Regions from separate parts of the Paenibacillus sp. JT22N7 genome, predicted to be linked through region 4. Evidence: predicted binding sites of a transcription regulator. Region 4 holds the regulator's gene; each other region holds the start of a gene.
What was found. The regulator LexA, encoded in region 4, represses DNA repair genes until DNA is damaged. The targets are predictions, from matches to a motif close to CGAACATATGTTCG.
Positions count from the first base shown of each region.

Region 1: addB (helicase-exonuclease AddAB subunit AddB) is a predicted target of LexA. The motif match lies at 4,012-4,025, and genes of this name have one in related genera.
Region 2: ruvC (crossover junction endodeoxyribonuclease RuvC) is a predicted target of LexA. The motif match lies at 2,386-2,399, and genes of this name have one in related genera.
Region 3: AC50Y5_RS24085 (YhjD family protein) is a predicted target of LexA. The motif match lies at 2,912-2,925, and genes of this name have one in related genera.

Region 1 covers NZ_JBXENY010000001.1:697,088-704,317, forward strand. The annotation lists gene mtaB (tRNA (N(6)-L-threonylcarbamoyladenosine(37)-C(2))-methylthiotransferase MtaB) at 1-923, shown strand, start outside; gene AC50Y5_RS03090 (NUDIX hydrolase) at 1,034-1,465, shown strand; gene AC50Y5_RS03095 (Na/Pi cotransporter family protein) at 1,489-2,463, opposite strand; gene AC50Y5_RS03100 (class I SAM-dependent rRNA methyltransferase) at 2,534-3,946, shown strand; gene addB (helicase-exonuclease AddAB subunit AddB) at 4,102-7,230, shown strand, end outside.
Region 2 covers NZ_JBXENY010000019.1:48,482-55,711, forward strand. The annotation lists gene AC50Y5_RS32115 (thiol-disulfide oxidoreductase DCC family protein) at 1-159, opposite strand, end outside; gene ruvB (Holliday junction branch migration DNA helicase RuvB) at 161-1,165, opposite strand; gene ruvA (Holliday junction branch migration protein RuvA) at 1,186-1,824, opposite strand; gene ruvC (crossover junction endodeoxyribonuclease RuvC) at 1,821-2,324, opposite strand; gene AC50Y5_RS32135 (BofC C-terminal domain-containing protein) at 2,503-3,219, opposite strand; gene AC50Y5_RS32140 (ABC transporter ATP-binding protein) at 3,305-4,159, opposite strand; gene AC50Y5_RS32145 (ATP-binding cassette domain-containing protein) at 4,156-4,932, opposite strand; gene nikC (nickel transporter permease) at 4,934-5,761, opposite strand; gene nikB (nickel ABC transporter permease) at 5,777-6,706, opposite strand; gene AC50Y5_RS32160 (ABC transporter substrate-binding protein) at 6,726-7,230, opposite strand, start outside.
Region 3 covers NZ_JBXENY010000009.1:312,519-319,748, forward strand. The annotation lists gene AC50Y5_RS24070 (helix-turn-helix domain-containing protein) at 1-284, shown strand, start outside; gene AC50Y5_RS24075 (aldo/keto reductase family protein) at 341-1,315, shown strand; gene AC50Y5_RS24080 (MFS transporter) at 1,498-2,712, opposite strand; gene AC50Y5_RS24085 (YhjD family protein) at 2,944-3,315, shown strand; gene AC50Y5_RS24090 (DNA polymerase IV) at 3,312-4,580, shown strand; gene AC50Y5_RS24095 (YhjD family protein) at 4,577-5,068, shown strand; gene AC50Y5_RS24100 (undecaprenyl-diphosphate phosphatase) at 5,153-5,953, opposite strand; gene AC50Y5_RS24105 (ABC transporter permease) at 5,953-6,690, opposite strand; gene AC50Y5_RS24110 (ABC transporter ATP-binding protein) at 6,683-7,230, opposite strand, start outside.
Region 4 covers NZ_JBXENY010000003.1:180,233-187,462, reverse strand. The annotation lists gene metH (methionine synthase) at 1-96, opposite strand, end outside; gene AC50Y5_RS09340 (1,2-dihydroxy-3-keto-5-methylthiopentene dioxygenase) at 277-819, shown strand; gene AC50Y5_RS09335 (HAD family hydrolase) at 933-1,718, opposite strand; gene AC50Y5_RS09330 (hypothetical protein) at 1,743-2,249, opposite strand; gene AC50Y5_RS09325 (aldo/keto reductase) at 2,357-3,343, opposite strand; gene AC50Y5_RS09320 (DUF896 domain-containing protein) at 3,375-3,578, opposite strand; gene AC50Y5_RS09315 (LysM peptidoglycan-binding domain-containing protein) at 3,927-4,307, opposite strand; gene lexA (transcriptional repressor LexA) at 4,543-5,163, shown strand; gene AC50Y5_RS09305 (topoisomerase DNA-binding C4 zinc finger domain-containing protein) at 5,285-5,494, opposite strand; gene AC50Y5_RS09300 (restriction endonuclease) at 5,542-5,856, opposite strand; gene AC50Y5_RS09295 (dipeptidyl aminopeptidase) at 6,644-7,015, opposite strand; gene AC50Y5_RS09290 (hypothetical protein) at 7,027-7,152, opposite strand; gene AC50Y5_RS09285 (accessory gene regulator B family protein) at 7,130-7,230, opposite strand, start outside.

The DNA.
Region 1 (7,230 bases), on a different contig from region 4:
GCAGCCGGGAGGCGCACAGCGTTGTTGAGCAGGCGAAGCAGCTGGTTGCGGCAGGCTATAAGGAAATCGTGCTTACGGGCATTCACACAGGCGGATATGGCGACGATTTGGATAATTATCGTCTAAGCGACCTGCTGTGGGATCTGGATCATATTGAAGGGCTCGAGCGGATCCGCATCAGCTCGATCGAAGCAAGCCAGATCGATGAGGCGATGATTGATGTGCTGAATCGGTCCACGAAAATGTGCCGCCATCTCCATATTCCACTGCAGGCCGGCGAAAACTCCGTGCTGAAGCGGATGCGCCGCAAATATACGACGGAGGAATACGCGGCAAAAATCAAGCGTATTCGCGAGGTTATGCCGGGCGTAGCTATTACAACGGACGTCATCGTTGGTTTCCCTGGCGAAACGGACGAAATGTTCGAGGAAGGCTTTCGCTTTATGGAGGAGCTGGGCTTCTCGGAAATGCACGTGTTCCCTTACTCCAAACGGACGGGTACACCGGCAGCGCGCATGGAGGATCAAGTGGATGAAGAACTTAAGAACGAACGCGTTCACAAGCTGATCGACTTGTCCGAGCGCATGCAGCTTGCCTATGCAGAGAAGTATGTAGGCGCTGTGCTTGATATTATTCCAGAGCGCGACTACAAGGGAGCTCCAGGAACGGGATTCGTTATGGGCTATTCCGACAACTACATTCAAGTGGTATTCAACGGCTCCGAGGACTTAATCGGCAAGCTGTGCCGCGTTAAGGTTACGGAAGCTGGCGTCAATGAATGCCGTGGCCAGCTTGTGCGAGTGCTGGAAGGCGAAGCGCAGGCGCTTCGCGGCTCCGAAACTCACAGCTTCGTGCTGGAGCTGGATGATGAGCAAGATCAGCAAGCTGCCATTCATACAACAGCGGAAGCACTGAGAGCATAACAAAAGGCCATACATTAGGCTTGAATTTCGGCCGCTGGCTTCGCTAGGAGGAAGCGGCTGGAGTTTTCGCTATTGCGATATGATGTCAATCAGGCAAGGGGGAAACAGGTGTGAAGGAAATATCAGCAGGAGGCGTCGTCTACCGCCGCACGGAGGAAGGCAAGCTGCAAATTCAGCTTATTCAGGATCGTTATGGCAAAGTATCGCTTCCCAAAGGCAAGATGGAGGCAGGCGAAACCGTTGAGCAGACCGCATTGCGGGAAATTGCTGAGGAAACGGGGCTTCAGGGCAATATCATAGCACCTATTGACCAAATTAAATATCAGTACCAGCATGATACCTATGGTACGGTCGATAAAGAGGTTCACTATTACCTGGTTGAAGCCATCGGCGGCGATTTGCAAGCTCAAGTAGAAGAAATTCGCGGAGTGGATTGGTTCGAGCCGCTTGATGCATGGAGACGTCAGAAGCAATCGGGCTATGACAACAATAATCGGATCGTCTCCGGTGCATTAGAGCTGCTGGGCATACCATTTACATAGTTTTATGGTGCAGCATTGGAAGGTTAATCTTGGCGGGACATTCGTCGCAGCGCTGGCAAATAGCAGAGCGGCAGGGCAAGCAGCGAGCTGAAAATATTAAACAGCGTTTGCGCATGGGCAATTTGCGCCGCTGGAGCTGCGGTCAGCCAAGCTGATAGTCCAGCAAGCAAGCCGACAAACGGCATAAAGAGCAGCGCGCCGCCGACATTCAGCGTTATATGGGCGAGCGCAACGAATTGACCCGCGCGCGATCCGCCAATAGAGGCGAGCAGCGCAGTGACGCAGGTGCCGATGTTTGCGCCTAGCACAACGGCTATGCCAACTTCTAGCGGCATCGCTCCGATTGCCGCAAAACCCATAATAATGGCTATGACAGCTGTGCTGCTATGCACGGCTGCAGTTAGCACCGCGCCGGCGGCCAGCCCCCACCAGAGGCTGTCCGCCGTTTTGCTCATAAACCAGTCAAACATGGCGCTTTGCTGAATGTCTGGGCCAACGCTTTGCATCATCGCCATGCCGGCGAGCAGTATGCCGAAGCCCAGCGTGGCAACAGAAGCGGAACGAATCGTGTTTAGCCAGCCGCCAGTCCGCAAGGCGGGGATAAGCTGCAGCTCGCCGAGCAGTGCAGTCAGCAGCCAGGCGGAGACGGAGAGGATGAGCAGCGGCATTGTGAGACGCTCAAGGCTAAGCCCAAGCAGCTCCGTCGTCAGGCAGGTGCCGATGTTGGTGCCAAGAATAATGCCGAGCGTTCGCGGAAAGGTGAGCAGACCGGCATTGACGAGACCTATAGAGATGACGGTTACGGCTGTGCTGCTCTGAAGAAAAGCAGTAGAGATGGCGCCAGCCGCCAGTCCGTGAATGGGCGTAGCGGTAAAACGCTGCAAAATACGATTCAATTGCGTTCCTGCAAGGCGATGCAGCGCCAGCTCCATCAGCTTCATGCCGCTTAAGAACAAGGCAAAGCCGATTGCAATCGGCAAAATAATAGAATGAAGCATGGGCTGAATCTCCTTTTCTAAAAACGAGTGACAGGTGTACCCATACATATATGCAGCAAACAAGACAAGCATGACAAGCATGAGAGAGGTTGGTTTTGCCATTATGACGAGAGCAAGGATAGCGCTGCAGCGCGGGCGCAAAAAACGTTTGGAGCAGGGCCACCCCTGGGTATATGCAAGCGAGATTGATAAAATGGAAGGCACCGCAGAGCCGGGCGGCTTGGTTGATGTAGTCAGCCACCAAGGACGTTATCTGGCGACGGGCTATTGGAATCCAAAATCGCAAATTACGGTGCGCATTGTTTCGTACAAGCCGCTGGAGGCGATGGATGCTGCTTTTTTCCAAGAGCGCTTCCAGCAGGCGAAGGAGCATCGCAGCCGTTTTGTACCGGATCAGGATTGCAGGCTCGTATACGGAGAAGCTGATTTCCTGCCAGGGCTGACCGTTGACCGCTTTAATGATGTGCTGGTTATCCAATTGCTGACACTTGGCATGGACATTCACCGTGATGCGATCATTGAAGCGCTTATCGAGGTGTTTGAGCCGCGCGGCATTTATGAACGCAGTGATGTCGGCGTCAGACAGCTGGAGGGCTTAGAGAAGCGTACAGGCGTGCTGTACGGGGAATGCCCGGCCATATTGGAGATTGAAGAGAACGGGCTTAAGCTTGAGGTTGATATAGTCGAAGGTCAGAAGACCGGCTATTTCTATGATCAGCGTGAAAATCGCGCCTCCATCGCTCCGCTGATGAAGGGCTGGGGCCTTCGCAGCGGCATTAAGCTAATGCCGAAGCCTGCCGAGGCGGGCAGTGCGAATGCAGAGACATCGGGGGAACACGTCCCAGTCAATGCAAATGGCAAAGAAGTGACCTTCCCCTACTGGGACGGTGCGACGGTGCTGGAATGCTTTGCGCATACGGGCAGCTTTACCTTGCATGCCTGCAAATACGGGGCGAAGAAAGTGACCTGCTTGGACATTTCCGAGCATGCGATTGATACGGCGCGCCGCAATGTGGAACGTAACGGCTTTACCGATCGCGTACAGTTCGTCGTAACCGATGCCTTTGACTACTTGAGGCAGCAAACGAAGGGGCTGGAGGAGCGTCTCGAACGCAGCCGCGCAGGCACGGATACGTCCAAGCCGATTAGCGGCGGCGGCCAAACCTGGGACGTTGTCATTTTGGACCCTCCGGCGTTTGCCAAAACAAAAAATGCGGTAGCAGGTGCTGTCCGCGGCTATAAAGATATTAATTTGCATGGCATGAAGCTGGTAAATGAAGGCGGCTATCTGGTGACGGCGAGCTGCTCATACCATATGCGTCCTGATTTGTTTCTGGAGACGATCCAAGAGGCCGCAGCTGATGCAGGCAAGCTGCTCCGGCTTGTGGAATGGCGGGCGGCGGGCAAGGATCATCCGCAGCTGCTTGGCGTAACAGAAGGGCATTACTTGAAATTTGCCATCTTTGAGGTGCGCAGCAAATAACGGAAACCTCTTGAACGGCGAGTGTGCTTCTTGCTCGTTCAAGAGGTTTTTTTGCCAAATATTTAAGAACGTATGTTTGAAGGACTCGTGAAAAGTCGCGGCGGGTATGGTAGTATGGTTGATAATAGACAGGTTACGGAAGGAAGGGCTGCAGGATGCCGCTTCAATTAGTGCTGGGCCGCTCGGGAGCGGGAAAAACGACATATTGCCTGGATGCGATTCGCGGCAGGCTGAACGCTGACCCGGATGGGCCTCCGCTTATTTTGCTCGTGCCGGAGCAAGCGACCTTCCAGTCCGAGTACACGCTGCTTCGCGGCAGCGGATTGCAGGGAATGATTCGGGCGCAAGTGCTGAGCCTTCGCAGGCTTGCTCTTCGCGTTATGCAGGAAACTGGCGGTACCGCGCTCATTCCAATCGGCGACGAAGGCAAAAACATGCTGCTGTACAAAATCGTGCAGCGTCTGGGCGATCAATTGGAGCTGTTCGAGCATGGTGCTGGAAAGCCTGGTTTCATTGAGCGTCTGGGCGAGCTGTTGACGGAATGGAAGCGATATGGCATTAATCCGGCGATGATTGCAGAGCGCAGAGAAGAGGCTGCTTCTGCTTTGCAGGACTCGGCGCTGCTGAAGCGCAAGCTGCATGACTTGCAGCTGGTATACGAAAGGCTGGAGGCAGAGCTCGCTGGGCAGTATGTCGATTCGGAGGATTATTTGGTCCATCTGTCAGCGGGGCTGTCTCAATTTTCAACGATACGGGACACCGAAATTTGGATTGACGGCTTTAATGGCTTTACGCCAAAAGAATATGCCGCGCTTAGCTCGCTTATAAGCATGGCGAAGAAAGTGACGGTTACGCTTAAGCTGAATCGGGCCTATGCGGCTGGAGAGCGGCCAGTTGAGCTGGATTTGTTTTACCCTACAGCGGATGCGTATGTAAAGCTGAGGGAACTGGCGGAGGGCTTAGGCGTTGCGCTGCTGGAGCCGATTGTGCTCGGCGGTACAAGCAATGCTGCCTGCGAAGCGCCGGGCAGGTTCAGCAGCAGCCCAATGCTGGCTCATTTGGAGCGCCACTACGGAGGACGGGCACAAATGGCGCTTCCAAATCCGGCAATGCTCGATGCAACCAGCCCATTATGCGGCTTATCGCTGCATGCGGCGGCAAATCGGCGAACTGAGGTGGAGCTGCTGGCGCGCGATATGCTGCGCAGAGTCAGAGAAGAAGGCCTAAGTTGGCGCGATATGACGGTTATGGTGCGCAATGCGGGGGATTACAGCGACTATATCGAAGCAGCGTTTCAAGAATACAGCATCCCCTATTTCCTTGATCAGAGGCACACGACCGTCCATCATCCGCTGGTCGAGTTCATCCGCTCAGCATTGGAGACGGTGCTTCATAATTGGAGCTATGAGGCGGTATTCCGCTGCATTAAGACCGAGCTGCTGTTTCCGCTTGATGGAAGCATTCCACGCGACCAATTTGATTGGCTGGAAAACTTCGTCTTGGCGGCGGGCATCGATGGCTGGAAGTGGCTGGATGAAAAAAGATGGCGTCCATTCATCATCGAGTCGCTGGAGGAAGAGCAGGATGCAGCGGCCAATGCGCCATCGCAACGTGCGAAGGCGGAGTTTGAGGCGGTCATGGCCGCGCGCGGTGTAATCGTTCCGCCTTTGCAGCAGTTTGGCAAAGAACTGGAAAAATCTTCTAATGTTACCATGATGTGTGAGGCGCTATATCGCTTGCTTGAGCATACAGGGGTTGCGGAACGTCTGGAGCGCTGGAGCCGCGAGGATAGCGAGGCTGGCCGAGTACAGCGCTCACGCGGTCATCGCCAGCTGTGGGATGGAGTCATGAATTTGCTTGACCAATTAGTCGAGCTAGTTGGTAATGAACCGCTGTCCGCCGATATTTTCGTTGGCATGCTTGAGACGGGCTTGGAAAGCCTCAAATTAGGTGCCATTCCGCCTGCTCTTGATCAGGTGCTGGTGGGCAGCATGGACCGTACGCGTTCCAGTCAGGTGCAGGTCTGTTACGTGCTGGGAGCTAATGATGGCATCATGCCGACGCGTTTTCAAGAGGATGGCGTGCTGACGGACCAGGAGCGGGAGCGGCTGGCTGAAGAAGGCTTGGTCATGGCGCCGGGCCTCAAGCGGAGGCTGCTGGATGAGCGTTTTCTGATTTATAGTGCGCTCACAACGCCGAGCAGACATTTGTGGATGAGTTGGTCAGAGGCTGATGAAGAGGGGAAAAGCCTGCTGCCATCGGAAATTATTAGGCAGGTGAGGCAGCTGTTTCACGGATTGCCGATAAAGCAAGTGCAGGCGGAGCCTACGCAGACTATGTCGGTAAAGGAGCAAAGGGAATATATTCAGCATCCAGAACGTGCCTTGTCGTATTTAATTACGGAGCTGCGGGCTTGGAAGCAGGGAAGCGAGATCGCTCCTTTTTGGTGGGAGCTTTACAATTGGTTCGCAGTACGTCCAGAATGGCAAACGAAGCTATCGCTGCTTACAAAATCTCTTGGTTATGTGAATCAAGAGGAGCTGTTGACCGCTGATACGGCACAGCAGCTTTATGGCGTTCGCTTGAGAGCGAGCGTATCGAGAATGGAGCGTTTCGTGTCGTGCCCTTTTCAGCATTTTGCGATTCACGGACTGAAGCTGCGCGAGCGGAAAATGCACCGGCTGGAGGCGCCGGATGTGGGTCAGCTATTTCATGCTGCGCTCAGCCGTTTGGCTGGAGAAGGTGGGCTTGGCCACGCTTTCGGCGCGGCTTCCGAGCGTCAGATCCGCGAGGCGGCGGTTCAAACGGTGGACGAGCTTGCACCAAGGCTGCAATCGCAAATTTTGCTGAGCAGCGGCCGCTATCGCTACATTGCCCGCAAGCTTAAGGAAATTGTAGCGCAGGCTGCCATTATGCTGAGCGAGCATGCCCGCCGGGCCGCATTCCAGCCCGTCGGGCTGGAGGTTGATTTTGGCCCGGGCGGCACACTGCCGCCGCTTATTATTCCTTTGCAGGATGGACGTTCTATGGAAATAATCGGGCGAATCGACCGGGTTGATGCTGCGGATACGGAGCAGGGCCTGTTGTTGCGCGTACTGGATTACAAGTCTAGCGTGACCCAGCTGCGACTGGAGGAGGTGGCCTTTGGCCTTTCCCTGCAAATGCTGACGTATTTGGACGTATTGGTGACGCATTCTCCCGGCTGGCTTGGAAAGCAGGCATCGCCTGCGGGCGTGCTTTATTTTCACGTGCATAATCCGCTGCTTGCGCTTTCTAATCAAATG
Region 2 (7,230 bases), on a different contig from region 4:
CACCGTTCCCGGCTGTTCCAATTGCTGAATTTGCACAAATTGCAAATGGGCCCGCGACGGAAGCTCCTTGAGCTTTGCAACCGTTGCAATGCATAGATTGCACTGGCCATCATAGACGATAAACAGCTTTTCTACTGAATGCTTCCCCGCGCCAGCCATTCTAATTTCTCTCCGGGTATGGAATGCCTATATGGCGATACGCCTGCTCGGTCGCCATACGTCCGCGCGGCGTACGCTGGAGAAAGCCAATCTGCATTAAATATGGCTCATATACATCTTCTATCGTCTGGCTTTCCTCGCCAATTGTAGCCGCGATTGTATCCAGGCCTACTGGACGCCCGGCAAATGTCGTCATCATTGCATGCAGCATTTTATGGTCGATGCTGTCCAGTCCCATCGGATCAACCTGCAGAAGCTCCAGCGCCGAGCTTGCTATTTCGTCTGTTATAATGCCATCGCCACGCACCTGGGCAAAATCCCTTACCCGCTTGAGCAGGCGGTTGGCAATTCGCGGTGTTCCACGGGAGCGCAGCGCAATTTCCTGAGATGCTTCGCCCACGATGGAAATATCGAAAATTTCCGCCGAGCGCGAAATAATATAAGCAAGCTCATCAACCGTATAAAACTCCAGCCTGCTGATGACGCCGAAGCGGTCCCGCAGCGGAGCGGAAAGCAGCCCCGCCCTTGTCGTTGCGCCAATTAATGTAAAAGGCGGCAAATCAAGCCGTACGGATCTTGCGCTTGGCCCTTTGCCGATCATAATGTCGAGCGCATAATCCTCCATTGCCGGATAAAGCACTTCTTCTACTGTACGGTGCAGCCTATGGATTTCATCGATAAACAGCACGTCGCCCTCCTGCAAATTCGTCAGCAGGGCAGCGAGATCGCCTGGGCGCTCAATAGCTGGTCCCGATGTCGTACGCAGGTTTACGCCAAGCTCATTGGCGATTATGTTCGACAGCGTTGTTTTTCCAAGTCCGGGCGGCCCGTAAAGCAATACATGATCGAGCGCTTCCTTGCGAAGCTTTGCCGCGTCTATGTATACTTTTAAATTTTCCTTCGCCTTCGATTGACCGATATATTCAGCCAAATAACGAGGACGCAGACTTAGCTCCACCGCCTGATCATCCATCATAAGGTTGGCGGAAATAATTCTTTCGTCCATCCGTGCTCAGCTCCTTTTCGTCAACCTTTAAACAGCTGCTGCAAAGCGCGCTTCATGAGGGAATCAACCGTCTCCTCTGGAATCACCGTCTGCTGCAAGCCATGCCATGCCCGGTCAAGCTCCGCAGCTGTATAACCAAGCGCTGCGAGTGCCTCACGCGCTTCTTCCCAAGCGGTGCCTGCTCCCTGCCCGCTTCCGCTTTGGAATAAATCAGGCTCCAGGTAAGCGCCCGCCGCCGACAGCACTGCCGCATCGCTTGCGATGCCTGCAAGCTTGTCCTTCAAATCCAAAATCATCCGCTGCGCCGTCTTCTTGCCAATGCCCGGCAGCTTCGTAAGAAACGTAATGTTTTCCTGCTGAATGGCAGCAATAACGGTTTCTGGCTTGCCTCCTGCGAGTATGCCCAGCGCCACGCGCGGCCCAATGCCCGATACTTCCAGCAGCTTGCGGAACAGCGTCTGTTCCTCGCGCGTTGCAAACCCGTACAGCAAAATCGCATCCTCGCGAACGGAATGATGAATATATAGGGTTGCAGGCTCTTCCCTTTTCGCTAACGCATAGGGATTCGGCGTAAACACCCGGTAACCGACATCTCGTACATCCAGCACCACATACTCCAGCTCAACATGGGACACTATACCTCGTAAAAAATCAATCATGATCGTCCCGCCTCATTAATTTTTTGGACTAAAACTGCCGAATGGGCATGGCAAATGGCCACTGCCAGCGCATCCGCCACATCATCGGGCTTCGGAATGGCCGATAAATTCAGGAACATCTTGACCATCTCCTGCACTTGGCGCTTTTCCGCCTTGCCGTAGCCTACAACAGCCTGCTTAACTTGCAGCGGCGTATATTCCGCAACCGGAAGCCCGCGCTGCGCCGCCGCCAAAATAATAACCCCCCGCGCCTGACCAACCGCAAACGCCGTTGATACGTTCCGGTTGAAGAACAGCTTCTCCACCGCAACCGAATCGGGCTTGTACTTATCCATTAGGGCAACAGCCGAATCATAAATTTGAATGAGCCGCTCCTCGGGCGGCGTATGCGCCTCCGTCTGAATACAGCCATACTGAACGGGCTTAAGCTTATGACCCTGTTTATCAATGAAACCAAAACCCGCTATCGCAATACCGGGATCTATGCCTAGAACGCGCAAACCGCCAACTCCTTATTCCTGCCGTTTATTTCTCCTATTATACCAAAAGACAGAAAGGATGAGAACATGCGTTTGAGGAAAGTGTCGAGGAGCAGCCGATTTTCTTTACACCATCATTCATTATACAACAAGAAGAGGACGTCCTCTATAAGAACGTCCTCCGGGCTGCTATTTTCATCTAATAAGCGGATCGTTTAGCCGGTTTGCCATGTCCCAGCTCATAGTCGCTAAAGGTAGACAGGACGCTGTTAAACTCTTCGATGTCATTGATTTTAATGCCGTGGGTCAGCTGCTCTACTTTGTCGCGGGGCAAGCTGCTTTCCAAATACCGAATATCCAGTTGAAAAAAAGTTCTTAGCACCTTCTCCTGCTGGGGGGCCCCCTCAAACAGCGATAAATTCCCCTGCCTGTCCACGCCCATATACGCTTCATTCTGGCAATGCTTCGAAAACTCATCCACCGTTTGCTCAACCAGCACCCGGCTCGTTTTTTTATCGAAGCTTGCATGCCATTCGCCATTCGCCTCGAGCAGCCGGATCAGCTGGAGAGAAGTCATGCGCCCAAGCGGCCTGCTCTCCTCGCCGCATAGATAGTAGCGGCGCAGCATGACGCTGACTGGCTCCTGCTGCTCCCGCAGCTCGCGCAGCAGCTCAGAAGAGGGGCCGCTGGCGGCTCCTGCACTAGATGCTGCTCCTACGCCTACGGGATTAGCGCCAGACGCTGAATCGGCAAAATTGGCGACGGCGCTTGCCAGGTTGATGGCCGCAGCCGCCTTCGCAGGATGCCAGACAGTACCCGCTAGCGTGACGGCGAGCAAGGCGATACTGCCTAGCGTCCAAAGCGGACGGCGGCGAAGCTTTCTTTTTAGCTGCTTCCATAAGCTCATTAGCATCATGTTTGAACCCCTTTGTGCCTTTTTATTGCATAGGGTTCCACTGAGTTTCCAATATTATGCGCGTAAGAGAAACACCGAAGGAGGGCTAGCTTTTTACAAGCTCATAGGGCAGTTCCTTCTCCGCGTTTTCAACTGAGCTTTCGTCCACGTGCTCCTCTAGCGTCGCAAATAAAGCATGGGTGTACGGATGCTTAAGCTTGCCTTCCTCCCATTCACTAAACGTTTCCACGATTTCGCCCTGGTACATGACCGCGATCCGGTCGCACAGCTGACGGGCAAGCGCCAAATCATGCGTAATGAACAAGTAGGCCAGCTCTTGCTGCCGCTGAATTTGCTGGAGCATCGACACGATAGAAGTCTGCGATAAAGGATCGAGACTGGCTAACGACTCGTCGAAAATAATCACTTCCGGGCGCACCGCCAGCGCTCTCGCAATGCATACGCGCTGCTTCTGCCCTCCGCTAAGCTGATGCGGCAGCTTGCCTAGAAAGCTCTCGTCCAGGCCAACGGCGCGCATGAGCTGTTTGCTTAAGTCCCGAATTTCCAGCGGATGCTTAGCTCCAAAATTGCGCATTGGCTCTGCCAGCACCTCTTTAACAAGCATCCGGGGATGCAAGGAGGATGCAGAGTCCTGAAGGACAAGCTGTACGCTTTTGTATACCTGCAAATCCTTCATATGATGTCCATGAATAGACTGTCCGCCGAGCAAAATTTGCCCGGAGCTTAGCGTTTCCAGCTTCATAATGAGCCTTGCTAATGTGCTTTTCCCGCTGCCGCTTTCCCCAACAAGCCCAAGCGTTTCTCCGCGATGCAGCGCGAGATCAACCTGCTTCACAGCTTGAACGGCCGTGCTGCTGTCCTTCGCCTTAAGCCCTCTTCGCTTTCTCAGCAGCCGCAGCGGAAACGCCTTGGTCACTTGACGCAATTCCAACACAATCATAGGACGCTTCCTTTCGCTTGGACTGAAGCCATCCCGCCCGGCTGCATCGTGATGACACGATCCGCGAATTTGCGGACGCTTTGCTCGTCATGCGAAATGAGCAGCACCGTCAAGCCGAAATCCGCCTGCAGCTGCTTCAGCAAAGCTAACACTCGGTCGCGATTGAGTGCATCCAGCGCCGTCGTCGGCTCATCGGCAATAAACAATGCCGGCTCCGTGCTCAGCATCATTGCAAGAAGCACCCTTTGCCGCATGCCTCCGCTCAGTTCAAAAGGGTATGCGTCCAAAATCGCTGCCGGGTCCGCAAAGCCAATCCGTTCCAGCATCGTGCCCAAATACGCTTCCATTTCTTTGCGCGAACGCTTCGCTTGCAGCTTCAACGTCTCGACCATTTGCCTGCGCACCGTGCGGATCGGATCTAGGCCGCTCAGCGAATGCTGAATAAGAAGGGCGATTTCCTCACGGCGAAGCTTCTGCAAGCGACGCTCATCATAACGGGAAATATCATCCTCCTTATAAAAAATATGCCCGCCTGTCAGGCGCAGCCCGGTTTCCAGCAGCCCGACAAGCGCATGGGCAGTCATGCTTTTGCCGCAGCCGCTCGGCCCTACAAGCGCAGCCATTTCACCGGCATGAAGCTCCAAGGATACATTTTGGATGATAGGCAGCCATTTTCCAGCTTGCTGCCGGGAAATTTCTATATTTTGAACGCAGAGCAGCGGGGTATCGTTAAGGTTGGCGCTGTTGTTAATGTTGGTAGTGTTCGCCGCCATCTTACACCTCCTTCGGAACGTCAGCGTTCTGCTCTTTAAACCGGTCGCCAATTAATTGGCACGATAATACGAAGCTTACGATGGCAAGCCCCGGAAAAATCATGACATGCGGCGCCAGCTGAAAATAACGTGTAGCATCATGCAGCATGACGCCCCATTCAGGAGTAGGCGGCTGAACGCCCAGCCCGAGGAAGGATAGCCCGGCGATGAGCAGCACGATTTTTCCAATGTCAAGCGTACTGAACACAGCGATCGGCGCTGCAATCTGCGGCAAAATATAACGGCGCATAATCCGCAGATGCGAATTGCCGGACATGCGGGCTGTTATTAAATAATCCTCCTTGCTCACCTTAAGCACGAGCCCGCGAATGAGCCGGACATAATTGGCCCACCTCACGATGACAATCGCGATGATCATATTCGCAAACCCGGGTCCGAGTATGCCCACAATGGCAATTGTCAGTACAAAATCAGGAAAAGCGAGCGTGCCATCCATCAGCCGCATAAAAAAATGATCGGTGCGCCCGCCAAAATAGCCTGTTAACAGCCCAATCGGCAAGCTAATGCATAAGCTCAATCCCAAAATGACAAAAGCAATCGTAACCGTCGTCCGAATCCCATATAAAATGCGCGATAAAATGCAGCGCCCCAAATGATCGGTGCCAAAAGGATATTCGCCGCTCGGCGCCAGAAGCCGATTCGGCAGATTCACCTGAAGCGGATTATGAGGCGCGAGCCACGGGGCCAGCAAGCCCAGCAGCACAATACTTGCAAACAGGCCGATGCCAAGCAGCAAGCTTGTATTCTTTTTTTGAAAAAGGGTCCGCATAAAAAAGAGTTCCTCCTAGCTTGCCCGCAGCCGCGGGTCCAAGCGCACATAAAAAACTTCCACCGCCAAATGGATTGCGACAAACAAGAAGGAGGTGAATACGACATAACCTTGAATGACCGGATAATCCCGCGCCGTTATCGCTTCAATAATATATTTGCCTACACCGGGCCAGGAAAAGATCGTCTCAACGATCACATTGCCTCCCAGCATAAAAGCAAAGCTTGTCCCCAGCATCGATAAGATCGGCAAAAAGGCATGCTTGAACACTTGAAAAATGAATATTCTTCCTTTGGATAAGCCTCTCGCACGCGATGCTTTGACGAAGTTCTGGTTGTTCATCTCCAGCATATTCGTCCGCAAAACCCGGGCATAGACCGCGCCAAGCCCTAGGCCAAGCGTAACCGCCGGCATGAGGAGATGAGCAAAGCCCCCGCGTCCCATGGAAGGCAGCCAGCCTAGCCGGACCGAGAAAAAATAAATCAATAAAAAACCGAGCCAAAAGGAGGGGATCGAGGCGCCCAGCAGCGCAAGGATTCGGCCTATCCGGTCCAGCAGCCCTGTTGAAAAGATTGCGGTCACCATGCCTATAAGGCACGTTGCCAGCAGCATGACCAATGCGCCAGCAGAAGCAAGCTCCAGTGTGGCGGGCAGCCTTTTGAGCAGTTCCCCGGCAACTGGCTCCTTGGACATATAAGATGTCCCCCACTGCCATGTAAATACATCGCCTAGCCAGCCTATATATTGACTCCACAAGGAATCCGTCAGTCCCATTTCCTCCCGGAGCGCGTCAATCGCCTCCTGCGAGGCCGGGATATTATGCGTGGTCAGCAAAATTCTCGCCGGATCGCCTGGAGATACCCGCATTAATATGAAGGTAAGCGTCGCTACGCAAAAAATGACGAGCAGCATTTGCGCGACGCGTTCTAGCCAAAAACGAAGCATACTTAAGTTCACCCTTTACTTAAGGGATATCGACTTCAGCCGTCACATAATAATATTCGATCGGATGCGGTATGAAGCCCGTTACCCCTTTTTTCACGCCAAATACATTGTCAGGATGTACGATAAACGACTGCGGCAAATCAGCATTAATAATATCTTGGGCCTGTATCGCAAGCGCATAACGCGCATCGGTATCCGCCGTATCGTTAAGCTTATCGATTACCGTCTCAAGCGGCTTCGATTCATAATGGCTGACATTCGATTCGCTAGCAGCTTGATAGAAAATGTTCAAGAAATATTGCGGATCGCCCGTCTGCGCCGTCAGCATGCTGTACATCGCAAGGTCCCAATCGGACTTCGCAAGCTCAGCGTCAATATTTTCAACCTTGCGTATTTTCACGGTAATTCCTTCATTAAGCAGTTGATTTTGAATAACCTCTGCCATAACCGACAGCTCTGGGCGGTGCGGGAACGTAAGGAGCGTCGCCTCGAACGGCTTGCCTTCCTTCTCCCACATGCCTTCC
Region 3 (7,230 bases), on a different contig from region 4:
ATTCCTTCTACGCGTTTGCCAGCGAGCGCAGAGACAAGCTCGTCCAGCCTTATTTGATTACGGCCCGCAAAGGCGAGGTCAAGCCGCACGGCTTCTCCCATGAGGGCGAGGAATTTATTTATATGATCAGCGGCGAGATGACGTATAAGGTTGGTGCGACTGAATATTCGCTGCATCCGGGGGATACGCTTTATTTCAATTCGCTGGAGGAGCATCTCCTCTGCCCCGTATCGGACGAAGTGACGTACATGGCTATCTTTACGCAAAAATCACTGGAGCAATAACGGCTGCGGCCAGAGATGAGCATTTACTTTTTCAACGAAAGCGGAGGAATCAGGGTATGAAATACAGACGCATCGGTTCAAGCGGCATTAAAGTAAGCGAAATCGGTCTTGGAAGCTGGCTCACTTATGGAACAGCTACCGAGCAGCAAGCGGCTGACGCTTGCATTCAGCAAGCCTTTGAAAGCGGAATCAATTTCTTCGACACTTCCAATGCCTATAACCGCGGCGAAGGCGAGCGGGCGCTTGGTTCTGCCCTGCGGCCATTCGAGCGCGCAAGCTACGTGCTTTCGACGAAGGTCTTTTTCAATATGGGTGACGGCCCCAATGACGGCGGCTTATCGCGCAAGCATATTATGGAGCAGTGCGATGCCAGCTTGAAACGTCTGGGCACAGACTATATTGATATTTATTTTTGCCATCGCTATGATCAAAATGCTCCGCTGGAAGAGACGCTGCGGGCGCTGGACGATTTGACCGCGCAGGGCAAAATTTTGTATTCCGCTGTCTCCGAATGGAGCGCCGCTCAAATCGCCGATGCGACTGGCATTGCGAAGCGGCTGAATTTGCGCCCACTTATTTCCAACCAGCCGATCTACAATATGTTTGAGCGATATATTGAGCAAGAGGTCATCCCTGTCAGCGAGCGGGAAGGCATCGGCCAGATCGTCTTTTCGCCGCTGGCGCAAGGCATCCTGACCGGAAAATATAGAAAAGGCCAGCAACTGCCTACAGATAGCCGCGCTGCCAATGATTCGATCAACCATGTGCTGAAAAGCTATTTGCGCGACGATGTGCTTGACTGCGTAGAACAGCTTGACGGGCTGGCTAGCCAGCTTGGCGTCTCCATTTCCCAGCTGGCGCTGGCTTGGGTACTGCGCTTGCCGGGCATCAGCTCCGCGCTGATTGGCGCGAGCCGTCCGCAGCAAATCGTCGAAAACGTCAAAGCTGTCGAGCTTGAGCTTTCCGCAGATGTGATTCAGGAAATCGAAGGCATTTTGGAGCAAGTGAAGCATTTCGCGCCGCTTAGGTAGTAGCTGCGGGTGCTAAATTCTGCATCTTGCTGTCTATTTTCAATGAAAGAACCCCTCTCCTTGATCGAGCAGCGTTCGGCTTGCCGGAACTGCTATAGCTCAGGAGAGGGGCTTTTTTTCGCCTAAAAGCTAGAAAATATCGTGTTTGATCCTCATTCTAGCCCCGCCGCAAGCTTCGGCGCTTAACGGTCAGGATCGATTCCTTTTGTTTCTTTACCTAGGAAAGCAACCGCCAGCGCACCGCATACGATCGCCACAAAGAAAATGATGAACACCGTTTGAATCGATGTGCCGCCCGCCACGAGCATCCCTACCATGTAAGGGCCGATGATGCCGCCGATCCGGCCGAAGGAGGCAGCAAAACCTGCTCCCGTTGCCCGAACCGCCGTCGGATATTGCTCCGGCGTGTAAGCGTACATCGCTCCCCAAGCGCCAAGGTTGAAGAAGGACAGGCAAGCTCCGGCAGCAAGCAGCATGCCTTCTGTCGTCGCGCTGCCGAACCAGATGGCACTTACCGCCGTCAGCAGCAAATAGGTGACCAGCACAAATTTGCGTCCCAGCTTCTCGATGAAATAGGCCGCCGTAAAATAGCCCGGAAGCTGCGCAAGTGTAATGAGCAGCACATATTGAAAGCTTTTGACCAGTCCGAAGCCTTTCAGCACCATGACGGTCGGCAGCCACAGAAACATGCCGTAATATGAGAAGACGACCGTCAGCCATAGCAGCCACAGCATAATGGTCGAGCGGCGATGCTTCGGTGACCAAATCGCCGCAAGCCGCTGGCGCAGCGGCAAAACGTTCCCCTTTTGCGCCACATAACGCGGTGAATCCTCAATGGCTCTGCGCAAATACAGCGCGTACAGCGCCGGAACTGCTCCAATAATAAACGCCGCTCGCCAGCCATAGGCCGGTATAACAAAATACGAGACGAGCGCAGCGACAATCCAGCCGCCTGCCCAGAAGCTTTCCAGCAGCACGATCGCTCTGCCTCTATCCTTCACGGGAACCGACTCGGATACGAGCGTCGAAGCGACGGGCAGCTCGCCGCCAAGTCCAAAGCCGCCAGCGAAACGCAGCAGGCACAGCACGGTAAAGGTGCCCGCCAGCGCCGACAAGCCGCTTGCTGCCGAGAAAATGAGCAGCGTCCATAGCAAAATCGTCCGGCGTCCGTAGCGGTCCGCAAGCGCACCCGCCGCTGCCGCGCCCACCGCCATGCCAATGGAATTAATTGCAGTCAGCTGTCCGATCTGCTCGGTGCCAAGCCCCCATTCTACGCTTAGCGCAGCCACGATAAAGGACAGCATGCCGACGTCCATCGCGTCAAACATCCAGCTGAGCCCAGCGCTGAACAGCAATTTGCGTTGTTTTTTGTCTTGCAGCAGTGATGCCTGTTTCATTTTGTTCTAACTCCTTATGTAAGCATGTGATTTATTCATCATCGCATCTTCTGACCTTTTGGACAAGCTTCATTATTATAACCGCCCCCGCAAAACGCTAGCCTCCTGCCACTTCCCGAAGCAAAGCCCAAGCTGGTCGAAATTACCTGTTCAAGAAACCTTGCATAGAGAACATACATTCGGTATATAATACAGAATACGAATAAACGTTCGCGTCATGGTGGTGTAGCTATGAGTGTCCATTCAATCATCGAAACGGAAGAGGATCTGCAAATTATTAAAAAGTTTACCTTGCTGCCGATTCTTCTCGATATGCTAGCTAGAGACATCAACGAATTAAAAATGCATCGAAATAAAATCATTTATAACCATATCCTTTTTTATCTCAATGAAATGGAGCAAAGCATCTATCTTGAACTGCAAAGCATTAAGAAAAAGATGAGACAGCGGAACATTAAAGCGTTAAACACCGAGATGAATGCACGGGGGGTCCATGTTGAATATAAAGTTCGCGGTTATATCCACCATTTCACCATGCTGAGAAGCTTAGTGAAAGCCGAGCTAATGACCATGCTGATGAATATGCGGAGGCGGTTGGAATGAGGGAAACAGCTGAAAGAGTTATATTGCTCGCAGATTGTCAAAGTTTTTACGCAAGTATTGAAAAAGCCAATCATCCGGAGTGTAAAAATAAACCCGTTGTTGTAGCCGGCTCTGTTGAGCGCCGCTCAGGCATTATTTTAGCGGCTTGCCCCATTGCCAAGCAATACGGCATCACGACAGCCGAACGGCTTGGAATCGCGTTAAATAAATGCCCGGAGCTCGTCGTCCTGCGTCCCCGCATGCAGCATTATATCGATGCCTCCCTGATGATTACGGGCATTTATGAGGAGTTTACGAATCTGGTTGAAATCTTTAGCATTGATGAGCAGTTTCTGGACATTACGGCAAGCCTCCCTCTTTTCGGAGACCCTGTTACGATAGCTAAAGCCCTTCAACAGAAGGTTCTCCTGCAAACAGGCGTATGGATAAGGGTAGGCATAAGCTCCAATAAAATGCTCGCTAAAATGGCGACTGACATCTGGGCAAAAAAGAATGAGGACGGCATCTTTACGCTGCCTAAAGCAGAACTCGAAGCTTTGCTGTGGCCGCAGCCGGTCCATAAAATGTTTGGGGTCGGCTCACGCATGACCACCCATTTCACCCGTCTTGGCATGCATACAATAGGCGATATTGCCAAAACGCCTCTGCCGCGTCTTAAGGACCAGTTTCGCTTTCGCTTTGGCAAGCAATCCGATATTCATGCCGAGGTGCTGTGGCGAACGGCCAACGGCATCGATGATAGCCCGGTTACGCCTGGAACATTCAACAACCCGCCAAAATCGGTTGGCCATATGATGACTTTGCCAAGAGATTATATGGAGCCATGGGAGGTAGATACCGTTTTATTAGAGCTGACCGAGGAGGTTTGCCGCGATTGCCGCCGCAAAAAATATATGGGCCATGTCGTTACGGTCAACTGCATGTGCAGCCCCTACGAAGCGCCCACCGGATTTTCGCGCCAAATGAAGCTGCTGGACCCCACTAACCATACCAAAACGGTTTTTGAAGCGGTGAAGCAGCTGTTTTATAAATTTTGGGATGGCATGCCTGTGCGCCGGGTCGGTGTGACCATCAGCCAGCTCATGGACGATCAAAACTATCAGCTCACCCTCTTTGAGGATCAGATTAAGCTTAGAGCGCTGGAGAAAGTGACAGACGGCATCAAAAATCGATACGGAAGCACCGCAATTGTAAGAGCTTCATCCCTTACTGCCGCAGGGCAAGCAGCAGATAGGTCTATAAAAATCGGGGGGCACTACAAATGAGTAAAAAACTTGAAAAGAACGGGCTCTGGGAATCTAGCCGAATGATGCTTCCGCAGCATAAGGAGGCTTTTCAGAACAGGTTCCAAAAGCAAGCACTTCAGCCTGTTCGTCCAACAGCGGAAGAAATCCATATGATGAAGGATTATGTGCTGCTGCCGATGATGCATGCGATCATCGTCAAAAAAGCCCGCGAGGCAGAGCAATCCTCAGAAACGCTAAGACTGCTCTATTCTAAAGCGGCCCAATTGCTGGCTAGAAATGTTCATGATGACTTAAACCGATTAAAGAAAGGATTGACGGAGAAAAGCATCCGCGTTTTTGAAGAGGAGATAAATCATCAAGAGGCCCGTTACCGCTATATTTGCCGGGAATATGAAGATCATTTCACCATCACCAGAGACTACATGCGTGCCGAGATAAGCATTCGAATAGGACGTTATGTGGACGGTCTTGTGGCAACCGTGACCGGTGTTGAAAGGACGAATTGATTTATCACACTTCAATACACGAAGTGAAATAAAAGGAAGAATCCAAAATCAAAGTGGATTCTTCTTGAATTCCATATAAATATCTCACATTACAAAGATGAAAAAGACCGCAGCAAGCGCAAAACGATAAAACGCAAACCACTCCAATCTCAGACGTTTGATCAGGTTCAGGAATGTGACCACGGCAATCATCGCTACTACAAAGGCGGTAATGAAACCAATAAGGAATAATAGAAGGGTATCCCCGTTTAATAGCTCACGACTATCGTACATGTCCAATATCGTTGCACCAAGCATAACCGGGACGGCGATGATGAAAGTAAAGTCTGCAGCGGCTTTCTGGCTAGTTCCAAGCAGCAGCCCGCCGGATATTGTCGATCCTGATCTCGAGAACCCAGGCCATAGGGCTAGACATTGGAATAATCCAATACCAAATGCTTGCTTGTAAGTAATGTCGTCCGTATTCTCGGCGGTTACCTTTCGTTTGACCCTTGCGGCTATAATCATCAGGATGCCGCCGATGATCAAACCGATCAGGACGGGGGCTGGTCCGAACAAATGCGATTTGATATCATCTTTAAAAATCAAATAAACTATTAAAGCGGGAATCATGGCAATCACCATGTGAATGGCATTCAATTTGTTTTTAGCCGAAAAATTAAAAGTTAGCAAATCCTTTAGAATATCCATATACCTTTTCCAATAAAGCATAAATACAGCCATCACGGCTCCCAACTGAATCACGATCTTGAACGTTGTCGCCTTATCCCCTTCAAAGCCTAATAAATTACCGGCCAAGATCAAGTGACCGGTAGACGAGACAGGCAGAAATTCCGTCAATCCTTCAAGGATGCCGAGTATTATGGCGCAAATGATTTCGTACATTAGTGAATATCCGCCTTCCTAAAGTAAACTAGAGTAGCGATGAATCCAACAATCGAAGTAGCCCCAATGGCAATATAAGAATATTCCGGTGGATAAACTGGCAAAAGCGTGCCGTTGGCAATGTCAAATGCGGCTGTCCAAGGCACCAGCCCTTTATATTCAGAATTGGAGCTCATGACATTGATCAGTGTGATGACGATCGTCAAAACGATGGTCGGTACAAAGTTTTTCAGCACGATGGTGATCAGGATGATGGGGGTTGATAAAATAAATAGAAACGCTCCGGCGATTATAAATTTCTGCAAGGATTCCACGAGCAGCAAAGTGCTCAGCCCTTCGAACTGGCCAAGTATGCCGAGCAGCAGCGTTAGCCCCCATGCAAGTATGGTCAGCAGCATAATCCACAAGAACAAGAGGAGCATCTTGCTCAACATAAGGCTAATTCGGGATACAGGGATCGTTAACAGGTTTTTGAGAGTATCTTCCGCATATTCCCGGTTAAAAAGATATGCCGTAACTACACCATACAAAGGAACTCCAACTAATAAAACCGTATACAAATTGGAATCGAAAAATAGCTCCTCAAAAGGAACAAACAACGTGGGGTCCTTCGTCTTGATATGGATGTAAGTGGAGACCACTACCAAAAAAGGTGCTACCGCAGCGCCAATCATGCTTAATAGAAACATTTTGGAGCGTTTAAGCTTCAAAATTTCCGTATACAGCAAATCAACCAATTGTGCCGCCTCCTACCAAATTCGTAAAATAATCTTCCAGTCTATCCTCGCTAAGCATGATCTTGGATACTTCAATTTCATGCTGCACAAATACTTTATTGATCTGCCCCTGCTGCCCCAAATGAGAATATACGCGGATGAGGCCTTCATCATGTACTTCATAATCATAAATATGGAAGTGCTTCTCCAGCAGCATAGCTGCTTTTTTGTCATTCGACACCTGTAATTCCATGTATTTTCGATTGATTTTCCGCAGCTGATCAAACGAAATCTCTTCCAGAAGCTTCCCCTCGTGAATAATTCCGATATGATCGGCCACCTGCTCAATCTCTGATAAAATGTGGCTAGAAACCAGAATGGTAATCTTTCTCTCTTCGGCCAGCGCTTTAATAAGCTTTCGCATTTCTTTAATGCCAATCGGGTCCAGCCCATTCATAGGCTCATCCAGAATCAGCAGCTCAGGATAATGGAGAAGCGCTCTGGCAATACCAAGACGCTGCTTCATACCCAAGGAATATTTCCCCACCAGCTTCCTTGTTT
Region 4 (7,230 bases):
CATATCCTCACCGCCAAAATCATCCTCGGTAAGATCGGCTTGCTGAATCATCGTTCCCATTGCGCCGTCCAAAATCAATATCCGCTTTTGCATCATTTCTTGTATGGTTGGTTTCGACAATTATGTGCACCCTTCCTGTGAAAATCACTAAAGTTCAGTTTAACAGAATCGACGCAATGTGAAAAGCAATTGCAATCGACAATCGCTTGTTTTTGCATTATAATCATTATATATTTAATATAACATTTAATTTCAATAGGAAAAGAGGGAATTGTGATGGCTGAGATTAGAATTCGCAATACTGAGGAAAGAATATCTGGCGAGCAGAACGTTCGCGCGTTTTTAGAAAGCCAAGAAGTGCTTTATGAACACTGGGATGCTAGCAAGTTGCCAGGCCATCTGCAAGATAAATTTGTATTATCCGATGAAGAGAAAGCGGAAATTCTCGCTACTTACGATGTAGAAATTCGCGAGCTTGCCCAGCGTCGCGGTTACAAAACATGGGATATCGTTGCCCTTTCAGATGCTACCCCAGGTCTTGATGATATTTTAAAACGTTTTGAGCAAGTGCATACGCACACAGAAGATGAAGTGCGGGCGATTACAGCTGGACGCGGAATCTTTATTATTAAAGGCAGCGAAGAAGTCGGTTATTTCGACGTTGAGCTGGAAGCGGGAGACGTTATTTCGGTTCCAGAAACAATTCCTCACTTCTTCACATTGATGGATAACCGTCAAATCGTTGCTGTTCGCCTGTTTATTGAAACGGAGGGCTGGATTGCCCACCCGTTCGAAGACCCTGCTTTCACTAAAGCTTGATCGTTCCTTCATTGAATTGCGTCATTATACAGAGAAGCCCCTTGAGCCATGTCCAATGGACCAAGGGGCTTCTTCTTATGCTTTTGCAGCAGTAATGGCGCGAGTATGCGCGACTATCCCAGCAGCGGCAGCAATTCCTCTAAATGCTTAATTTCATATGTAGGCACAATTTCATCCGACCGAACAGCGCCATGGCGATTAATCCATACCGAATCCATACCAATGGCATTTGCACCTAAAATATCCGTAGTCAGTTTGTCCCCAACCATTATACCCTGCTCCGGTTCAATACCAAGGCGCTCCAGCGCATGGCGGAAAATCGAAGCGGCCGGCTTGCCTTCACCGAAAGCGCCCGAAATAATGATGTGGTCAAAATAAGGCGCAAGCTGTGGAACGCCTGTAAGCTTCTCCTGCTGCAAATCCGGTGAGCCGTTCGTTAGCAGCAGCAGCTTATACTTGCCTTTTAGCGCATCTAGCAATCGAAACGTTTCATCATATACAATCGGGCGCGCTCTGCGCTCTGCCGGAAACTGCTCGGCCAGTATGGCGCCAAGCTCTGGATTGTCTACGCCCAGCGCTTTTAGCCCTTTCGTCCATGCTTCACGACGATAAGCGGGTGCAAGCTGCTCCAGCTTTCTGAACTCCTCCTGTTCTCCCTCACGGAAGTTAGCCCATAGGCCTTCAAAAGGATTAATTCCGATCATTTTCGTGAAAGGGAACGTTTCATACGATTCATATAAGCTGCGAGCTTCCTTGCGAACAGCTTCCTCCAGCTCTACCGCATCTACGCCCGCTGCTTCCGCACCTGCTTGACAGGTCGCATCAAATGCTTCTTTTACACTACGGTCATCCCATAGCAGTGTGTCATCCAAATCAAATAATACCGCTAGCTTTGCCATTGTTCACTGACGCTCCTGGTCGTTTTATTTTTGTTCGTATGTTATGCCGTTATCTTTGGCAAATTGCTCTAATCTTGCGCTGATTTCATCCGTTGGATAACGATGAAATACTCGCGAAAAAGCCCACGTCGATCCTTTTTGCGGTTCAATCGTCACATAGCCAGGCTGTACGCGAATCGTCTTGATCGCTTCTGCACCTAGACGCTTGTCGCCAGTCATCTTGCGTGTTTGAACATAGTTTTTACCGATTGTAATATACGGGCGCCGCAGGAAAAATACAATTGCCAGAAATACATAGCAGCCAATTGTCACACCTAGCAAGGTATCGAATTTAAATTGCGGGTCCATTTGGGCAAGTATAACGTACATGGCAATAAACAGCAGGAGTAAAATCGGCGCAATATAGCTGCGGCCAACAAAACGATCTGATTGGGGGCCAGCTGGTTTAAAGCTTGGGCCGCCTTGTTTTTTGCGATTTTTGTTAATTTGGTTCGTATTTCGGCGCACCTTGCGCTCCCATGTACGTGACAAATTCGTTCCTCCTTATTATGGCTGCAGCACAAAATCACGCTTAATAAATCAAGTCAGACAAGTGATGCAGGCTGACACCGTATATCTCCAGGTTTCACAGTAATTCGTTAAAACGGACGTTTGAATTTTGCAATAAAACGATTCGGATAGTCTTCGGCAAGCGCGCTGACCTCATCCAGACGGTTCCATATTTCTTCAGGCATCGTCCAGCCGACAGCTCCCATATTATCCTCATATTGCGCAAGCGTACTAGCACCAAAGATTGGGGACGTAATGCCCTCCCTTTGCAGCAGCCAATTCAGTGAAACTTGAGCAGGTGTTTTATCAAGTTCCTTGGCAGCTGCTAATACAGCATCCAAAACAGCAAAGTTTTGCTCATTTGCCCGGTTTGCCCAAGCACTTTCGCCTACTTTGCTTGTCAATCTGCCCTCTGTCGGCTCTGTGCGATCATACCTGCCGGTCAGAAAACCGCCACCAAGCGGAGCCCATGGAATAACGCCAACGTTTTCTTCTAGGCAAAGCGACATCATTTCGCGATCCATCTGGCGACTAACGAGGCTATATTGAGGCTGCAGCGAAACAAAGCGTACATACCTATTAGCATCGCTCCATGCCAAAGATTTCATAAGCTGCCATGCAAAAAAGTTAGAACAGCCGATGTAACGCACCTTGCCTGATGTGACAAGATCATCGAGCGTCCGCAGCGTCTCTTCAATCGGCGTAGCATGATCCCATACATGAACCTGATACAAGTCAATGTAATCGGTTTGCAGTCGCTTGAGGCTCGCTTCCACGCCGTCCATAATATGCTTGCGGGACAGCCCTACTCCATTAATATCAGGAGATGTTGTCATTCTAACCTTTGTAGCAACGACCATCTCAGAACGACGGCCTTTAATCGCTTTTCCGACGATCTCTTCAGAGCGTCCGCTTACATAAACGTTCGCCGTATCGAGAAAATTGCCGCCGCGCTCCACAAAACGATTGATCATCTCAAGCGAATCCTGCTCATTCGTTGTATTGCCAAATGTCATCGTTCCAAGACAAAGTTCAGAAACAGCTAGTCCACTACGTCCAAGCAGTTGGTATTTCATAAAATGATGACCGCCTCTCCCATTAAAATAATTAATGCTGTGGCTTCTCGTCTCCCGCTTCACTCTCTTCATCTTCTACGAATTTAATCGTATCAAGCTGTTGGCGAAAATTGCTTTTAAACTGCTCCATATATTTACTGCGCAGCTCAGCCCGTTCCGTCAGTTCCTCGGGCGTCAAACCGACTGTTTTATTTTTACGGGATAATTCATTAATTCTGGCAATAAGCTCTTCCATTGATTGCTCACCTCACTTGCTGTACTTTTCCCAAACTCTTTCTACTTTGACATTACCAATACGCTGTTGTCAAGGTGAAACGGCTGTCGCCGTCCTTTGGCGGCGCAGCGCGTTTCAGTCCGAGAAATATAGAGAATGGATGAGAAAATCATATCCTTTCCTATATTTCAAGAAAATGGGGCTATAATTAAATACAGAATAGATCGTACAACGATAATGCTATCATTGTTCCGATCTATTCTGTATTTAGGTCGAGTATTCACGCTTCAAAAGTTACGAAGAACAGCTACATGATTTCCGTCATGCAAACAGCTTGCGTATAGTATAGAGGCATGCTTCTTAATGAAGCTATGGAGAAGGAATGACCAGCTTCTGCCCAGGCCATATATCTGGCGACGACAGCTGGTTGCGTTCCCGTATTTGATAAACGGACCAGCGTATATCATCAGAACTGTCCGAGTATTTACGTGCAAGCTCCCATAATGTATCGCCTTGCGCAACCACTACCGTCTGTTCTCCAGCAGACGCTGGCGCAACATGATTCACTGAAGCTTCTGTGCGCACCAATAAAAAACCAGAAAACAATACGATAAACAGAGTCAGACACACCGCCAACTTCAAAGCATAGTTGCTAAATCCAGCCATGCTGATTTGCCATTTCATCTTTGCCGCCTTAACAGGCGCTTTCTCTGAGAAAATAGATTGATAGGATTCTGGATAAATGATCATTGCCCTCACTCCCAAACGTTTGTTCTGTTTCGATATTAACACGAACATTTGTTTGTGGTCAACAGACAATGCGAACTTTTGTTTTTAGGAACTTATGTTTGTACGAACGGCGGTTCCATGTTATAATTTGAGAAATAAATACTCATATTGCACTTCAGATGAAGTGCATGGATCAAAGTTTCAATCAAAATTCATGTCGCACTCATCATGGAGTGCGTGAACTGGAGTGATCGTGTTGTCCAAAGCTTCCAATCGCCAGCAGTCGATTCTGGAATTTATAAAGAACGAAGTTCGCGAGAAGGGTTATCCGCCTTCCGTACGTGAAATTGGAGAAGCAGTTGGACTTGCTTCAAGCTCTACTGTACACGGTCATCTGGACCGTCTGGAGAAGAAAGGGCTTATCCGCCGCGATCCGACTAAACCTCGCGCTATCGAGATTTTGGATCAGGAAGATGTCGACGGGATTATCCGTCCTGCTGTTACCCATGTACCAATCGTCGGTAAAGTTACTGCAGGTGTACCGATTACCGCTACTGAGAATATTGAAGAATATTTTCCCATCTCTTCCCATTACGTAGGAGATGATGATGTATTCATTCTTAATGTCATTGGCGAGAGCATGATTGAAGCCGGCATACATAACGGCGACTACGTTATTGTACGCCAGCAGCAGACCGCTACTAACGGTGATATTGTGGTCGCCATGACTGAGCACGATGAAGCAACAGTCAAAACCTTTTACCGCGAGAAGGATCATATCCGTCTCCAACCGGAAAATGTAACCATGGAACCTATCCGCCTGAAGAACGTTACGATTTTAGGCAAAGTCATCGGCTTGTTCCGTGATTTTCATTAATCCTAGAAATTTCATACCCTTCATACAAGAATAAAGCTGCATCCTTGCCCGCACTAGAAACGGGTTGGATGCAGCTTTTTAATTTAGTCAGAGGATTTTTTCCAGCTATCGGTCTTCCTCCTCAGACTGCCTCGGTATGACGACATTTGGGAAAGCTTGAACAACCCAAAAACTCCCCACGCGCACTTTTACGACGAACTAATGGCTGGCCACATTTTGCACATGCTACTTCATTTCTTATTTGATTGGTAATTATTTTCTCTGTATTGTTTTGTTCTGTATTGGTTTGTGGTGTTGGAATTGATTTATCGGTATTGATCTTCAAAATCATTTCAATGAGCTCTGCTCGATCAATAAGCCGAACGGCATTTGACTTTGCTAATGTGACTGCAGCTGCGTCACCGTTACCTTGTAGCCATGAGCCTCTAAAAGATGTCCAAGATACTTCTCGAACTGTCGGCCCTCCATCTTATCTATTTCTGCGATACCGGAACGCTTAAGGCGTTCATTACGTTTGCGAGCAATTGATATCACTACATTTGCATACAACAACATAACCGCACCAAATGCCACACCCGCAAAAATAAAAGAATTTGCAAGCTTGTACGCACCAAAACCTGCACCCAGCATAAGAAGCAGCACAAATGCTTGTACTGGGTCCAACTCCTGTTTCTTCCTTCTACGTTTTGCCATATTTAGATCCCTTTCGCTCAACATAATATACCTTATATCGGAAAATATAATAGGAATTTATACTTAATAATAAAAATATAAAAACGCTCGAGTCTACTCACTTCACTTAACTTTGTTTCCTCACGGTCAGTTGTGTCGATTTTCACAATAACTACCACCATATAAAAAGGCTGACACAAAGCACTACTGATATCTACATCAGTAATACTCGTGTCAGCCCTCTCCAAATTTACAATCGGTTACCGGTATGTATGCTATTGTTTCATCATTCATTTGATGTCATGGATCTGATCGAACCCAGCGAGGAAGAGCTCAACATCCCGTAATCAACAGTATAGCGCAGTGAAACTAGTTTCAATTCGCTGGACTGTGAGACGAAAATGAATGCGGCTTTATCTCCCCGCTGCCTGGAACTCGATCATTCCTGCTTTAATATCTTTCTGTCTCTATAATGATATTTGTTTCCCTCTGTTTTACATTTTTAATATATCACAGGATCCCATACCATTTTGTCGTTTTTTGTCGAAACGTTTTGCGCATTCTATACTAGTATCGATTTATATTGACATAATAATGAAAATGTGTATTAAAATGATTCTACCCACTTCTGGATTGGCTCTGTTTAAGCAGGTGTTCCTCTAAAGATAATTTTCCTTTAGCTTCATTCGCTGTATAACAGCCTTCGAAATACTCAGTTATGGAATAAAATGTTCTATTAACCTCCTAAATTTGCTGTACATTTACGAGGATATATGTTTTATACAAAAGAACTGATCCCGTGATGGGATCAGCTCTTTTGTATTAGGTGTTCTACCAAATAAAGTTTCCCTTTCGCCACACTTGTTTCATAGCCCCCGGGGAAATGCGCTGTGATTGCATAGCTTTCGACGGTTACAGCTTGAATATAATTGATATTAACAAGATTAATGCTATCCAATAGAACAAAGCCTAATGGTAAAAATATTTGCTTACAGCCTTCCAGTGTCAGTATTACCGTAAATACACCTTTGGCTGTATAAAATCTCGGGACAGAATAGTTTTTCTTAGGCTGGAAAACATCTACGAAAAAAACTTCACCCAATTTGAATGTATCAAATTGCTCCCCGTCTATCACATTGCCATACACCCGTTGTCCAAGAATTTCAGTTGTCATATTCATTAGCGGACCATCTACTTACGAAGTTCTTTCGGGATAGGTTGCGCTCCGATGAATGTTTTAAAGCTTTTGCCTTCTGCTGAACGTTTAGCACCTTTTAGCAGCTTCACCGCAATTTTACGAGCTAGTTTCTGCATCATCTCTAACACCTCCAATCTGATCGATAATAACCAAAAGCATTTGGGCCAAAAATGCAAGCGCGATTACATCTGATTGAA